2 regions of the Rothia endophytica genome follow, and region 2 is predicted to be linked to the other one. Evidence: predicted binding sites of a transcription regulator. Region 2 holds the regulator's gene; the other holds the start of a gene.

Region 1 (8,127 bases), on a different contig from region 2:
AACGATTCACGGCTCTCATGTGCACCACAGTCCAGGCACTCAATGGTGGATAAATCCCCGTGCAGGGTGAGCACATCCTTCGCCCCCGCACTAGTGTGGAGCCCGTCCACGTTCTGGGTAATGATGCCAGCCAGCTTCCCCTGCGCTTGAAGATCCGCCAACAGGTAGTGGGCAGTATTGGGGCGGGCGCGGCTCATCTGTCGCCAACCCACAAAGGACCGTGCCCAGTAGCGCTGCCGGGCAACCTCGTCGTATTTGAATTCCTGATAGGTCATGGGCCGATGGTTTTTAAGAGAGCCCGCAGGGCCTCGGTAGTCCGGTATGCCTGAGCCAGTGGAGATACCCGCGCCGGTCAATGCCAGGACATCGCCGGCATCTAGCAGAGCCCGGATACCAGCCATAGCAGTAGCAGGGTCTGTGGGCTCTGCGGTTTCGCTCACCACTCGCTCAATGGAGCGCAGCGCGGCACGGTGGGTTGCGGCAATATCGGCATGAGCGCTGATGCTCTCAGCGGCACCTGCAAATCGGGTATCAATGGCCATAGGTCTATCTTACTGAGGGGTGGAATCCTGCTTACCTTCAGGCATGGCAAAGAGGTGGGTATGTTCTCGCCAACTGGCTATAAACATACCCACCTCTTTGTTAAGGTTTATGCGGCAGTAACCGTTAGACCCTCGGTGGCAACATCCGGGTTAACGTCCACCCGCACGGTGTCGCCGTCCTTGATAGCCCCAGCCAAGATTCCCTTAGCCAGGCGGTCACCGATTTCTCGCTGCACCAGGCGGCGGAGCGGGCGGGCACCGTAGGCGGGGTCATAACCAGCCAGCCCCAGCCATTCAATAGCTGCCGGGGAGACATCCAAGGTCAGGCGGCGGTCTTCCAGGCGCTTGCTCAGAGCTGCGATTTGCAGCCCAACGATGGAGCTCAGCTCATCGGGTGAGAGGGGATCAAAGATGATGACCTCGTCCAGGCGGTTGAGGAACTCCGGCTTGAAGCTGGCATTCACTACTCCCATCACCGCAGAGCGGCGGGCATCTTCGTCCAGTTCCTGATCAATCAGGAACTGGGAGCCCAGGTTGGAGGTCAGAATCAGGATGACGTTGCGGAAGTCCACGGTACGCCCCTGACCGTCGGTGAGGCGGCCATCGTCCAGCACCTGCAGCAGAATGTCGAAGACCTCTGGGTGAGCCTTTTCCACCTCGTCCAGCAGGACGACGGAGTAGGGGCGGCGGCGTACAGCTTCGGTCAGCTGGCCGCCCTCTTCGTAGCCGACGTACCCGGGAGGGGCACCAACCAAGCGAGAAACAGCGTGCTTCTCTGAGTATTCGCTCATGTCGATGCGCACTAGTGCGCGTTCATCGTCGAACTGGAACTCCGCCAGCGCCTTGGCAAGCTCAGTCTTACCGACGCCCGTGGGGCCCAGGAAGAGGAAGGAGCCAATGGGACGGTCGGGGTCAGAGATACCTGCGCGGGAACGGCGCACAGCGTCCGCAACAGCGGTTACAGCCTTGGACTGACCGATGAGACGCTTACCCAGTTCGGCTTCCATGTTGAGCAGCTTCTCGGTTTCGCCGGTCAGCATGCGGCCAGCGGGGATGCCGGTCCAGGCTGAGATAACTTCTGCGATGTCATCAGCGGTGACTTCCTCAGACACCATAGCTTCAGTGTTAGCAGAGGTACTCTCTGCCTGCTGGGCGGCAACCAGCTCAGCTTCCAGAGAGGGAATCTCGCCGTAAAGAATACGGGAAGCTTCCCCCAGGTTACCTTCGCGCTGGGCTACTTCTGCTTTAGAACGCAGCTCATCGATTTGGGTTTTGAGGTCACCCACCCGGTTAAGACCAGCCTTCTCGGCTTCCCAGCGGGCGTTGAGGGCGTCCAGAGTTTCCTTCTTATCCGCTATGTCAGCGCGCAGGGCTTCGAGGCGTTCGACGGAGGCGGGGTCAGTTTCGTTAGCGAGCGCCAGTTCTTCCATCGTCAGACGGTCAACAGCACGGCGTAGCTGGTCAATTTCTTCGGGGGCCGAATCAATTTCCATGCGCAGGCGACTAGCTGCCTCGTCGATCAGGTCAATGGCCTTATCGGGTAGCTGGCGGCTAGGAATGTAACGGTTAGACAGGCTAGCTGCGGCAACTAGGGCCGAGTCAGCAATTGCAACCTTGTGATGCGCTTCGTAGCGTTCCTTGAGGCCGCGCAGAATAGCGATGGTGTCTTCCACGCTGGGTTCGCCTACGTAGACCTGCTGGAAACGACGCTCAAGAGCAGCGTCCTTTTCGATGTTCTCGCGGTATTCATCCAGGGTGGTGGCACCAATCAGGCGCAGTTCACCGCGGGCCAGCATGGGCTTGAGCATGTTACCGGCGTCCATAGAACCTTCGGTGGCACCGGCACCAACTACGGTGTGGATTTCGTCGATGAAGGTGACGATTTGCCCTTCTGAGGCCTTGATTTCTTCAAGCACTGCTTTGAGGCGTTCTTCAAATTCACCGCGGTACTTGGCACCTGCCACCATAGCTCCCAGATCTAGGGAGATGAGGGTCTTGCCGCGCAGAGATTCGGGTACGTCCCCGGAGACCATGCGCTGGGCCAGCCCTTCTACAACGGCAGTTTTACCGACGCCGGGTTCGCCGATGAGCACGGGGTTGTTCTTGGTGCGGCGGGAGAGCACCTGGACCACGCGGCGAATTTCGCTGTCGCGACCAATGACCGGGTCTAGTTTGCCTTCGCGTGCGATGGCGGTCAAATCGGTGCCGTACTTAGTCAGGGCATCAAAGGTGCCCTCGGGGTCAGGAGTGTTCACAGTTCGCTCCCCTCTCATTTCTTTAATGGTGGTTTCTAGACGATTAGCGGTCGCGCCTTCTGCTTCGAGGGCGCGAGCGGTGTCGTCGTTTCCTGCGGCAAGGCCCAGCAGTAAGACTTCGGTGGAAATATAGGTATCACCCAGCTCTGTTGCTTTGTTTTGCGCATTTTGCAGGGCAGTGAGCAGGGCACGGGAAGGTTGGGCCTGGGCTACGGATGAGCCGGCCGCCTTGGGCAGTTTCTTAATGAGGGTGGAGGCAGCAACCGAGATAACATCGACATCCAGTCCTGCAGCTTTGAGCACAGCTACCGCCACACCATCACGCTGATCCATGAGGGCCTTCAGCAGGTGAGCGGTGTCTAAATTAGGATTGCCCGCAGTTTGAGCATTCATATTGGCTGCCGAGAGAACTTCTTGGCTCTTGGTGGTGAATTGAGCGTTCATGTTGTCTTCTTTCTACGAGGAGGTTGATATTTAAGGTTGGTGGTGGACGCTCGCTACAACCGGTGGAACCGACCTAGCTGCATCCTTTCTATAAGTTGAGTCTACCTCACTCAACTTATTTGCGCTAGTATCGTTCAGTAATTTTTGGAGACATCTCAACCAGCGAGTATCAACTAGTAACCTCTGGCACATCTCAGTAGACTGACATGGCAGCACTCACCCCATTACCTAAAGAGGATCCATGACTCGCACAGCATATGCCATCCGCCATGTAGCATTCGAAGATCTCGGTATTTACGAGCAGCTCCTTGAAGACCGTGGTTTCACCGTTGAATACCGCGATGCTGGCATTGATTCTCTCAATATTCCTGAGGTTCAAGAGGCCGATCTCTTAATTATTTTAGGTGCCCCCATTAGCGTGAACGACACCCAGAGCTACCCCTTCCTCTTTGAGGAGGTTGAGCTCATCAAGAACCGTCTAGGGTCGCAAAAACCCGTTTTAGGCATCTGCCTAGGTGCCCAGCAAATCGCCATGGCAGCTGGCGCCGAGATCAGCGCCTCCGGCGTTCTAGAACTGGGCTACTCCCCGGTGGAACTCACCGAAGCTGGTAAGAACTCCGTGCTAGCTCCCCTTGGCAACACGCCCGTTCTGCACTGGCACGGGGATCAGTTCAGCATTCCCGCCGACAGAGAAACACTGGCAACCACCTCTGATTTTGAGAACCAAGCTTTCACTCTTGAAGACGAAGCAGGGAAGCCTTTCGCCCTAGCCCTACAGTTTCACCTAGAAGTTGACCCCCGTAAGGTTGAGCAGTGGCTCATTGCCTACACCGCCGACATCGTTGACTCGGGCCAGGATATCGCGGTCTTCAGGCGCGAAGCGTCCCAGTACGCAGAGGATTTGACGGCAGCGTCCACCCAGGTACTCAACGGTTGGCTGGACGCGGTGGGCCTCTGAGCCCTTAATCCAGGAAGTCGTACATCGACTCTTGGCGCTCCAGTTGCTCGCGCACATCATCATCGATGCCGCGGGCAGCTTCTTTAGCCTTGCGCCGGCTGGCAAGGGTCAGCAACAGCACAGCTATGGCGAAAGCAAAAGTCAGGATGCCGGCGGTATTACCGAACCCCGCTGAAAGACCCACGAGATCGTGCCCCAAAAGAGCGGAGGCGGCTGAGACCGTCACACCATCGACACGGTCAGGCACGAGTAACCCAAAGACAGCGGCAAGTAGCCAGCCAACTACCTGCACCAGGGCGGTGACCAGCGGCAGACCTGCGGATACCCCTGCTCGCTGCAGCTTTACCTCCTGCCAGGCATAGTAGGTAGCCAGCAGATAAAGAACAGCTAAGGCTGGGCCGAAGCTGATAGCAAAGACTGGTACCAGAGACCCACCTGCACCAAAAAGTGATCTACCTGCGGTAATCCATAGAGCAGCCAGCACCCCCAGGGGGCCCATCAGGTAGAGACTAATCCGGGTCCACGCACACCCTTGCCGGCGTAGAGTAGAGCTGCCAGGGGTTACAGTGTCATTTTCAGAAAAATTTTGCGGTAAGCTCACTCCCCCATTTTATGCACGCGTCCGCTCCCCGACCGGTAGGGTTGAAGGTATGAGCAGACTTGAAGCGATTTTCTTTGACCATGACGGAACCCTAGTTGATACCGAGCCCCTGTGGGCTGAGGCCAAAGCGGCCCTTGCAGCAGACTACGGTAAGACCTGGACCGAAGAAGATTCGCTGGCATGCCTGGGGCGCCCCGCCACGGTAACTTTTGAACGAATGCATGCCCTGGGCATTGACGCTCCGGCAGACGAACTCTATGCAAGCCTTAAAGAGAAAATGGGTGTTTTGCTGTCTGAAGCAACCATTACTCTGCTTGAAGGCATCCCCGAACTCTTGGACGAAGTTGCGGCAGCTGGTGTACCTGCCGGAATCGTTACCAACGCCACCACCGCCGTCGCCCAGCGCACAGCAAACTTAGGGCCTGAAGGACTGTTTTCTACCATTGTGAGCGATGAGCACGTCACCCAGGCCAAGCCCAACCCCGAGCCCTACCTGCTGGCTGCCAAAAATTTGGGCGTTGACCCCGCTAACTGCGTAGCGATTGAGGACTCAGATTCAGGGACTCAGAGTGCAGTGGATGCAGGCATGAAGGTAGTTGTGGTGCCGGGTCTCCTCTCTGTACCCAAGAACCTTGGCCACGCCCGTATGGAGCACTCGGAGCTCTCTCTGGCTAAGATTCGCGCGCTGGTTGACGAAGACTAAACCTCTCATCCGAATAAAAAATCAGCCTCTTCCCGCGCGGGAAGAGGCTGATTTTTTACCATGTTACGTGCGTAGTGAGCCAAGAACTTACTTCACGTTGCCCTGGCCGTCATAGAGGTGTGAGCGGATGAACCACTGGAATTTTTCGAGCTCAGCGGTCTGACCAATCAGCAAGTCTTCGGTGATGGGGTCAACATCTCCCACTTTAGCGATGGCTGCACGATGGTCTTCAATGACACCATTGTAGACTTCATCGAGGGCGGATAGGTGAGCCTGGGCGTCAGCGCGGTCGACGCTGTAATCTTCCCAGGTACGCTTAGCTACCAGGTCTCCGGGCAGGCCATTGGGCGAGACGCCCATGGTTGCCATACGCTCAGCAAGCTCATCGACAAAGCCACGCACCAAATCAACCTGGGGGTCTAGCATTTCGTGCACACTAATGAAGGTGGGGCCCACAACATTCCAGTGGGCGTGCTTGAGGGTCAAATGCAAATCATTGAGGGCATGCAGGCGAAGCTGCAAAGCCTCGGCAACGTGGTGGCCAGACTCTTCGGTCAGACCGGGAACAGTGAATGATGCGCGCTTAGTCATCCCAACACCTTTCTACGAGGGAGACGGGCGGGAGCCCCCTACTGGGCCGCCCTTTGCTCCCTACTGTACCGCCGACAATCCACCACCGCAAGGTTATTATGAAAATATCATAATAAGATGACCGTCAGTACGACCGGACCCATATATTTTGGCGGCACCACCTATAACAATTACGGTTCTACGTCCTAGGCTCCCTGCGCTTTGTTCTTGATATAAAGACCAGAGTTATTGCAAGACGCCGGTGCTCACACAAAGTGTGAGCACCGGCGTCTTACAAATAAAAATTTCGGGCTTACTTGCTAGCGAAGATTTCGCGCATCAGAGCAGCAGCTTCTGAAGGGGTCTTACCAACCTTCACGCCAGCTGCTTCCAGTGCTTCTTTCTTAGCCTGAGCTGTACCTGATGAGCCGGAGACGATAGCGCCTGCGTGGCCCATGGTCTTGCCCTCAGGAGCGGTGAAGCCAGCAACGTAGCCAACAACGGGCTTGGTGACGTTTGCCTTAATGAAGTCAGCAGCACGCTCTTCAGCGTCACCACCAATTTCACCAATCATGACGATAGCTTCGGTCTCGGGGTCAGCTTCGAAAGCTTCAAGAGCATCAATGTGGGTGGTGCCGATGATGGGGTCACCACCAATACCGATAGCGGTGGTGAAGCCGATATCGCGCAGTTCGAACATCATCTGGTAAGTCAGGGTACCTGACTTGGACACCAGGCCGATTTTGCCCTTGCCGGTGATGTTGGCGGGTGTAATACCGACCAGTGACTCACCGGGTGTGATGATACCGGGGCAGTTGGGGCCGATGATACGGGTAACGGGCTTACCGTCAGCATCTACCTTGCTCTTGGCGTAGGCCCAGAACTCGGCGGTGTCACCCACGGGGATGCCCTCGGTGATCACAACGACTAGGGGAACCTCAGCGTCAATCGCTTCGATCACGGCGTCCTTGGTGAATGCCGGTGGCACGAAGACGATGGAGACATCAGCGCCAGTTTCCTCTACCGCTTCAGCTACGGTGCCGTAGACGTTGAGCTCAACATCCTGCCCGTTAGCATCTTTGTGAGCGACGGTGGTGCCGGCCTTGCGAGCGTTGACGCCGCCTACAATCTGGGTGCCAGCTGCGAGCATGCGAGCGGTATGCTTGGTGCCTTCGCCGCCGGTGATGCCCTGAACGATGACCTTCGAGTCCTTGTTCAAAAAGATAGACATATCTATAAACCTTCTAAAAAATCTAAGCGGAGAATTTAAGCGTTAGCGAGTTCGGCGGCCTTGTCAGCACCCGAGTCCATGGTCTCAGCCAGGTGGACCAGCGGGTGAGCAGCCTCGTGCAGAATAGCGCGGCCCTCATCTACGTTGTTGCCGTCCAGACGTACAACCAGGGGCTTGGTTGCCTTATCGCCCAGGATCTCTAGTGCCTTGACGATGCCGTTAGCTACAGCGTCGCAGGAGGTGATGCCTCCGAAGACATTCACGAATACAGACTTAACCTGCTCATCGTTGAGGATGATGTCCAGTCCAGCTGCCATAACCTCAGCCGAGGCGCCGCCGCCGATATCCAGGAAGTTAGCGGGCTTGACGTTGCCGTGGTTTTCACCGGCGTAGGCAACGACGTCCAGGGTGGACATCACCAGGCCAGCGCCGTTACCGATGATGCCTACCTGGCCATCGAGCTTGACGTAGTTGAGGTCGTTTTCTTTAGCCTTAGCTTCAAGGGGGTTCTCTGCGCTCTTATCAACTAGAGCTTCGTGGTCAGCGTGACGGAACTCAGCGTTGTCGTCCAGAGAGACCTTGCCGTCCAGTGCGAGAATCTTGCCGTCGCCGGTCTTAACCAGCGGGTTGACCTCAACAAGGGTTGCGTCTTCCTTCTTGTAGACTTCACCCAGCTTGATGAGAACCGCTGCAACTTCCTCGCGGATGTCTTCAGCGAAGCCGGCTGCCTCAACAATTTCTGCTGCCTTCTTAGCATCGATGCCGTTGATGGGGTTAACCTCAACCTTGGCCAGAGCATCGGGGCGCTCTACAGCCAGGGTTT
Region 2 (8,127 bases):
TGGAGGAGGCCTTCAGCGCCCCCGCCGCTGACGGTCACCCTGAAGCGACCGAGGGTGTCACCGACGAGGCCGCTGCACCGGGTGAAACCGGTGTAGCCGCCGAGGCGGGCGAGACTGCAGATGCTGCCCTGGCAGCTGAACGTCTCGAAGACCTGCGCCGCCTTCAGGCTGAGTTCACCAACTACAAGAACCGCACCGCCAAGGAAAAAGAGCAGCTGCGCAACTTCGTGATTGGCGATGTCATTGCCTCTTTGCTGCCGGTCTTTGACGACATTGACGCGGCCCGCACCCACGGTGACCTGGAAGATGGACCCTTCGCCGCAATTGCCAAGAAACTGGATGAAACCCTCACCAAGCAGGGTCTGATCCGCTTCGGCGAAGTCGGCGACGCCTTTGATCCCCAGGTGCACGAGGCAGTGCTGCAGCAGCCCACCGGCGAGGTGGAACCCGACCATGTATCCATGGTTCTGCGCTACGGCTACAAGGTCAACGACCGCGTCGTCCGCACCGCGCAGGTAGCGGTAGCAGTCGCTGAATAAGGCAGACTAAAACCACGGTGGGCGGGCACATCATGTGCCCGCCCACAGCCCTAACTGGGCAGCAAAAAACTTTTTCTAAACGATTACCGTCTACCCGGAAGGAGACGCACATGGCTAGTGAAAATTGGCTGAACACAGATTTTTATAAGGTATTGGGCGTCTCTGAAACCGCCTCAGATGCAGACATTAAAAAGGCCTACCGCAAGCTAGCGCGTAAGTACCACCCCGACCAGAACCCCGGCGACGCTGCGGCTGAAAAGAAGTTCAAAGAGATTTCAGAAGCCAACGACGTGCTCTCGGATAAGAAGCAGCGCGAAGAATACGACCAGGTCCGTAAATACGGGGCTGCCGGTTTCGGCGGCGGCTTCCCGGGCGGTGCCGGTGGGTTCCCCGGGGGAGGGTTCCCCGGTGGGGCAGGCAACTTTAGCTACAGCACCGGTGGTGGCTCCCAGGGCATCAACATTGAGGATCTGTTGGGCGGAATGTTTGGCGGCGGTATGGGCGGTAGCTCATCCCGCGGTGGCTTCTCCGGTGGTATGGGTGGAGGGTTCCCCGGCGGTTCCGGTGCCTTCCAGCAGTCCGCGCCTAAGGGTGAAGACGCCACCACTAGTGCCCGCATCAGCCTCAAGCAAGCCTACGAGGGCGCCGAAGTTAGCGTTTTCCGCCCCGGCGGTTCCCAGACCACAGCCCGTCTACCCCAGGGCGTCAAGGACGGTCAAAAGGTGCGTTTGCGCGGCAAGGGGCACGCCGGTCCCGGCGGTGCTGGCGATCTGCTGGTGACCGTGCGTGTGGACGCGCACCCTATTTTCGAGCGCGAGGGCGATAACGTGCTGGTGCACGTTCCCGTCACCCTGGAAGAAGCTGTTAACGGCACCATTCTTGAGGTGCCCACATTAGACGGCAAGAGCGTTAGGCTCCGCCTACCCGCAGGTTCACCCACTGGCCGTAAGCTGCGAGCCAAGGGCCGCGGCTTCGTGACCAAGAAGGGAACCGGGGATATGCTGGTGATACCCGAGGTGCAGGTACCCACCGACCTGACAGACGAGGCGCAGGCAGCTCTATCCCGTTTCCTGGAGTTAGCACCCCAAGGTAACCCGCGCGAAGAGCTCTTCAAGAAAGCCGGTGTGTAACCATGGCCTTGGAATCAGACCGACCGGTCTTCGTCATCTCGGTGGCGGCCGAGCTGGCAGGTATGCACCCGCAGACCCTGCGCCAGTACGACCGCCTGGGCCTGGTTCAACCCTCCCGCGCCCCGGGTAAGGCCCGCCGCTACTCTGAGCGGGATGTGCAGAAGCTCCAAGAAATCCAGGAGCTCTCACAGTCTGGTGTGTCTCTAGAAGGCATCAAACGGGTCATTGATCTGGAGCACCAGGTAGAAGCTCTTAAGGCTCGCAATGCTGAGCTTCTACGAGAGAACGAGGCCCTGATACACCGCTTGCGCGACGGATCACGCGTTTTTGCTGCCGGGGCGTCGGGCGATATCGTGCACTTGGCACGGGGTAAGCGTCCTGTTGCCCGGCCGCGCTCCCAAGCTGTGGTGCTCTACCGCCCTAAGACCGGTAAATAATAAAAAAGCCCCTTTCAGGTTGTTAATGACTACCTGAAAGGGGCTTTTGTTATTCTAGGCATTGCATCACCCAGCGGCCTGAAATGCGCATTGTGCTGGCTTGTATTGCCTCTTGTGCCTTTTACCGCGCCGTGAGATACTTTCTTTGTAAAATATCTAACGTCAGATGAAAGGCGAAACTCATGACCTCACACCTCACCGCTGACGACATCACTACGTCAACATGCCTCCGCGATCGCCTACCCTCGGTTACCGACATGGACGTCCAGTTCGGTCTGGATACCTTCGGCGACTCTACCCAAGATCTAGAGGGTAAGCCGCTACATCAGGCGCAGGTAATCCGCAACGTCGTGGAACAGGCAAAGCTGGCTGACCGCGTGGGCATTGACTTCTTCGGTGTTGGTGAGCATCACCGCCCTGACTATGCCGTGTCAGCCCCCGACGCCGTCCTAGCAGGCATTGCCACGGTGACCGAGCGCATCCATCTGGGTTCAGCCGTGACCGTACTCAGTTCCGATGACCCCATTCGCGTCTACCAGCGCTTCGCTACCATCGACGCCATGAGCAAGGGCCGCGCTGAAGTGGTTCTGGGGCGCGGCTCCTTCACCGAGTCCTTCCCGCTTTTTGGCTACAGGATGGAGGACTACAACCAGCTCTTCGCTGAGAAGCTCGAACTCTTCTCGCGCGTTGTCACCGAGCAACCCGTCAACTGGAACCCCGGAAACCGCACCCCGCTGGTCAACCAGGAAATCTACCCCAAGACTGAAAACGGCCTTGCACAGTGGATCGCTGTGGGCGGCAGCCCCGAGTCCGTGGCGCGAGCAGCCCAGTACAAGATGCCACTGATGCTTGCCATCATCGGAGGCCCTGCAGAGCGCTTCAAGCCTTTCGTGGACCTCTACCACCGGGCCAACGCGCAACTGGGCAACACCGATCTGCCTATTGCCGTCCACTCACCCGGTCACATTGCAGATACAGATGAAGAAGCTAAGGCGCAACTGCGCCAGCATTGGATCACCAACCGCAACAAGATTGGCGCCGAACGCGGCTGGGGCCCCGCCAGCGCCGCCGAGTTCGACCACGAAATTACTCACGGCTCCCTCTATGTCGGGTCACCCGAGACGGTAGCGCAGAAGATTGCCGCTACCGTCAAGACCCTGGGTATTCAGCGTTTTGACCTCAAGTACTCTAATGGTCCCCTGCCTCACGAGTACTCCATGCGCTCTATTGAGCTCTACGGTACGCAGGTGATTCCTCGCGTACGTGAGCTGCTGGCTAAGGGCTAAAGTGCCCCGGTTGAAAGATTGAAAGTGTAGTGAGAGCCGGGTTCATCCCGGCTCTCTTTCGTTGAATCATCGCTACTCATTCAGAAATATGCTGCATTAGTACCGCTGGCAGGGGCCATGTGAACAAATCGTCTAGTTGCGAATATAGGTGAGGTCGTGGGCACGACGCCCTGCGTCGCCTGCCTTGCGCTCAAAGCTGGTCAGGGTGCGGCCTTCCCAGCGCGGCGCCCAACCGCCAATGGGGTCTTCATCGGTGATACCTTCACCAGCGTGAGCGTTGGTGAAGTCGGGGTGAGCATCCAGAACTTCGCGCATCACCAGAGCGTATTCCTCCCAGTCGGTAGCCAGGCGCCAGATTCCTCCGGGTTTGAGAACTCGGGCAATCTTATCTGCAAAGCCAGGGGAGACCAGGCGACGCTTGTGGTGGCGTGCCTTGTGCCAAGGGTCCGGGAAAAAGACCCAAACCTCATCCACTGAGTTCTCGGGTAGCAGGTGATCTAGCAGCTCGGGGGCGTTCGCCTGGGCAACCCGCACATTTTCCACCCCTGCCTGACTCATCTTCAGTAGCAGGTCAGCGATACCCGGGGTGTACACCTCAACCGCCAGGAAGTCATTCTCAGGTACCTGCGCAGCACGGTGCACAACAGCCTCACCCAGACCAGAACCAATTTCAAGCACGAGGGGAGCGGTCCGACCGTAAAGTTTCTCCTGGTCAAAAACAGCGCCCTCGGCTACCGAGGTATCACCGATAGCGCGAGGTAAATCCAGCACGTGGCTGGGGGCGTAGGCGTCCCAGGCCTTCTGACGGCGGGCGGTCAGGCGATCACCGCGGCGCACAAAAGAGTAAGGCTGGCGATGAAAAATCTCGGGTGCCGGTGCGTGGATGTCCTCGCCGGCAGCTACGCGCTGCGCCTTATCCTCTAGATCGGCTTTCTGCTTGTTGGTTTCCATGACTCTCCCTGAGGTCTCGTGCGCCGGCAGTCACCGGTGCGATGGGCAGGGGCACGGAAAACCTAAGTGCACACCTGCGCCCCGGGTGGGGCAGCTACCAGTTTACCGGGGAAAGTGCGCATGCAAGTTGGCGTCAATTCTAAGGTTTACTGGCCCTGGGATCAGTGGGAGTGCCGAAAGAGGGTTTAGCCTGCTGGATGATGGGCAGTGAACCGGTCTGCAGGGGTATAGAACCGGTCTGTACGTTAGTGAGGGTTACATCGTAGACCGGTGCTGCCTCAGCCGTTGCTGTATGCTCCTCAAGCATCTTTTCGGTAATCACTTTGAGGCTGGTGGTGTCCGGGTGTTCAAGCTCGGGGTTCTTCTGGGACAGGTCCACCTGATGGTCAATCTGGGCGTCCAAACCGCCGGGTAACCCGTACATAAAGCCGTCAATGGTATCCACGGTTGCCTCAAAATTTGGGTCGTGGGTCAGGTATTTCTTAGTCTCCCGTGCGACCAAGCCTGAGAGTAAGAGCAGGCCAATCAGATTAGGTAGAGCCATCAGACCGTTCATCAGGTCTGAGAAAGTAAAAACAATAGTTAGGGGTGCAATGGCTCCTACACCGCACATAACAGCGAAGGCCAAACGGTAGCCAGTGATAGCACGACGTCCGCCACCTAGAGATTCTAGGGCACGCTCACCGTAGTAGGACCAGCCCAGCACGGTGGAATAGCCGAGCAACACCAGGCAGAAAGCCACGATGTAGCCGCCCCAGGCACCGGGTAAGCCGGTAGCGAAGGCTAGGGAGGTCATGGTTGCGGGGTCACCGCCCGTCCAGGTGCCGGTGGTGAGGATGACGAAGCCGGTCATAGAAATGACGATGATGGTGTCCACGAAGGTCTGGGTCATGGACGCTAGCCCCTGGCGCACCGGGTGAGAAGTAGCTGCTACTGCGGCGGGAATGGACGCGGTGCCCATCCCCGATTCGTTAGAGAAGAGTGAGCGCTGGGCGCCAATTTGCATGGCAATGAGGAAGCCTGCACCCACTGCGCCGCCGGCGGCACCTTCACCGGTGAAGGCACCTCGCAAAATCATGCCAAGAACTTCGGGAATCTGCCCAGCGTTGAGGATCAAGATGTAGCTACCAAAACCCAGGTAGAGCAGAATCATGAGGGGCACACAGATTGAGGCGACTTTAGACACAATCTTGATGCCGCCCAGTAGAGCGGCGGCAGTAAGTACAGTTAGGAAGATTGCCGTTGTTACCGGTGAGATGCCAAAAGAGTGGTCCAGGTTGGCAGAGATAGCGTTGGACTGGGTCATGTTGCCAATGCCAAAGCAGGCGAAGACACAGCAGACGGCGAACATGGTCGCCAGGAACTTTCCGAACTTATTGGGGATGCCGCGTTGCAGGTAGGACTGCGGGCCGCCGGTCAGTTCCCCCATTTTGTCGTAATGGCGGAATCGCACACCCAAAAAGCATTCCGCGTACTTGGAGGCCATACCCAAGATGGCGGTGACCCACATCCAGAAGAGTGCACCGGGGCCGCCGATACTGATCGACAGAGCTACACCCACAATGTTGCCGGTACCCACCGTAGCTCCGAGGGCAGTGCTCATGGCCTGGAAGGCTGAAATCTCGCCCTTGAGCCCGGGCTGCTTGGCGCGGCGTCCAAACTGGATGCTCATTGCCTTGGTAAAGAGCCGAAGCTGGATAAGGCCCAGTCGCAGACTCAAAAAGAGACCTGTTCCTACCAGGAGGGGGAGCAGGAGCCAAGGCCCCCAGATAAAGGAGCTAGCGGAATCGAGTATGTTTTGGAGCGCGTCCATGGTGTGTCCTGTGGTGCAAGGGTAGTTTGCCTAGACAGAAATGTATCACGAAATGAACAGCAGGCTGTTGATTATGGCTGGTCACATGTTGCTGTTTGCAGGCGCAAAAAACCCCGCACCTGCTGCTCTGAGGCAGCTGGTGCGGGGCTTTATGAATATTGAGCTACTTCTTTGATGAGAAGAGCAGGGCTAGGCCAGCGCCGAGCATGATGAAGTCCTTAGCCAGGCCGGTGCCTTCCTGGGTGGGGCGGATGCCGTCATCCTGGGTCATTTCATCGTTGCCGAAGTACATGGTCAGCATGCCGGCTGAGAAGACGGTCAGGCCCAGGCCAGCCAGCTTGGCGGGGACGATGGGGAGCAGTAGGGCGGCACCCAGTGCGGTTTCGCCGAAGGCAAGTGCTTTACCAAACTGCTGATCTGAGAGCTTTTCAACGGCAGGGACGCCGGTGGCTGCCATGCCCTTGAGGTAGCCGTAAGTGCCCTCGTCCATTTTCAGCTTGCCGATGCCGGAGTTGAGGATGAGTGGGCCAGAAGTTGCGCGTAGAGCTGCGTTTGAAAGAAGGCTCATGAAAATTCCGTTCTGTTGGTTTATCTGTTTGACAAAAACTTTACCGTGAAAACATTTTTCTGTGAAATCCATCAACGGAAGACACAAGTTTCAAGCGGAAACAGTCTTGTTACTCTCAATCGTAGGCACCATTGCTTCTTAGCAGAAGGCGGCACGCCAGGGGAGAGAAAGCGCGTATCGTCACCCTGCTTTTTTGCCCAGGGCTAGAGCTGAAAAAAGAGCAGATAGCAGTAGCAGACCTGTGCAGGCAAGGGCAGTGCCTGACCAGCCAGCAGCCGTGTAGAGCAGGCCTGTAGCCCACCCCACGAGAGCAGACCCCGTGTAATAAAAAGAGTTATAGAGGGCAGTTGCCTGGGTTTTTGCATCGAGGGAGAGCAAACCCACCCAACCAGAGGCAATCGCGTGTGCGGCAAAGAAACCGGTGGTGAGAACAGCTAATCCAAGCACCACCACGGGTAAGGGGCCCGCCAGGGTGAGTAGAATACCTGCCGCCATAAGCAGACAGGAGGTCAGAAAAACAGGTTTAAGCCCGTTTTTGCCAGTCAGCCGTGAGGCTGCCCCCGATGATACCGTACCAAAGAGGTACATCAGGAAGAGGAAGGCGATAAGGGTGGGAGAGAGAAAATAGGGGGGTGCCTGCAGCTTGAAACCGATGTAGTTATAAATACTGACCAAGGCGCCCATCAGAGCGAAACCAGCAAAGAAGAGAGCTAGCACCTGCATATTGGTCAGCAGGCCTTTAATTTTGTGGAAGAAACCCAGTGCAGAGCCTACCCCGCTAGATCCTATCGAGGCGCCAGGTGTTCGCTGGCGGTCGTGGGAGGCTGGTATGAGCGTGATAAAAAGAACCGCAGCTAGTGCCCCCACCACCGAGACAGCGAACATGGAGAGCCGCCAGCTCATGACCTCCGAGAGAGGGCCAGCAATGATTCTGCCTGCTAGCCCACCAATACTGGTCCCCGAGATATAAAGCCCTGTAGCAGCAGCGCGCACCGAAGGGTGGGCTTCTGACACAATGACGGCGACAGCCAGACCAGCCACCCCACCCAGAAAGGCACCCTCAACGGTGCGAAGTAGGAGCATGAGCGGGTAGTGACTGACCCAAGGGGTAAGCAACCCGAAACATGTGGCACCGAGTACTGCAACGGTCATGGTACGCACCCGCCCACAATGGTCAGCCACCGACGCCCAGAGCAGGGTGCAGAGAGCAAGACCGGCGGTGGCGCAGGACATGGTGAGCGCTGCTGTATCTGCAGAAACACCCAAATCCTCTGCAATAGCAGGTAGCAAGGGCTGGGGAGAATAGAGCTGGGCGAACGTGGCAAGACCGGCGGCAAACATGGCGATGAGCAGGCGGCGGTACTCGCTCGAACCGCGCCGATAGCCGGCAAACTCCGTGCTCA

Evidence for each region. The regulator HspR, encoded in region 2, represses chaperone genes until heat shock. The targets are predictions, from matches to a motif close to AAGTTGAGTCNNNNNGACTCAACTT.
Region 1: a site for HspR is predicted at 3,334-3,358, ahead of clpB (ATP-dependent chaperone ClpB). Genes of this name have one in related genera too.

What each region holds. Positions count from the first base shown of each region.
Region 1 is NZ_BAABKP010000001.1:340,268-348,394, reverse strand. It holds gene ABD982_RS01590 (Sir2 family NAD-dependent protein deacetylase) at 1-542, opposite strand, end outside; gene clpB (ATP-dependent chaperone ClpB) at 650-3,241, opposite strand; gene ABD982_RS01580 (glutamine amidotransferase) at 3,483-4,199, shown strand; gene ABD982_RS01575 (hypothetical protein) at 4,204-4,800, opposite strand; gene ABD982_RS01570 (HAD family hydrolase) at 4,850-5,503, shown strand; gene ABD982_RS01565 (Dps family protein) at 5,591-6,094, opposite strand; gene sucD (succinate--CoA ligase subunit alpha) at 6,387-7,304, opposite strand; gene sucC (ADP-forming succinate--CoA ligase subunit beta) at 7,340-8,127, opposite strand, start outside.
Region 2 is NZ_BAABKP010000007.1:48,693-56,819, forward strand. It holds gene ABD982_RS10670 (nucleotide exchange factor GrpE) at 1-539, shown strand, start outside; gene ABD982_RS10675 (DnaJ C-terminal domain-containing protein) at 650-1,669, shown strand; gene ABD982_RS10680 (heat shock protein transcriptional repressor HspR) at 1,672-2,106, shown strand; gene ABD982_RS10685 (LLM class flavin-dependent oxidoreductase) at 2,364-3,392, shown strand; gene trmB (tRNA (guanosine(46)-N7)-methyltransferase TrmB) at 3,525-4,343, opposite strand; gene ABD982_RS10695 (alanine/glycine:cation symporter family protein) at 4,483-6,156, opposite strand; gene ABD982_RS10700 (hypothetical protein) at 6,320-6,724, opposite strand; gene ABD982_RS10705 (MFS transporter) at 6,905-8,127, opposite strand, start outside.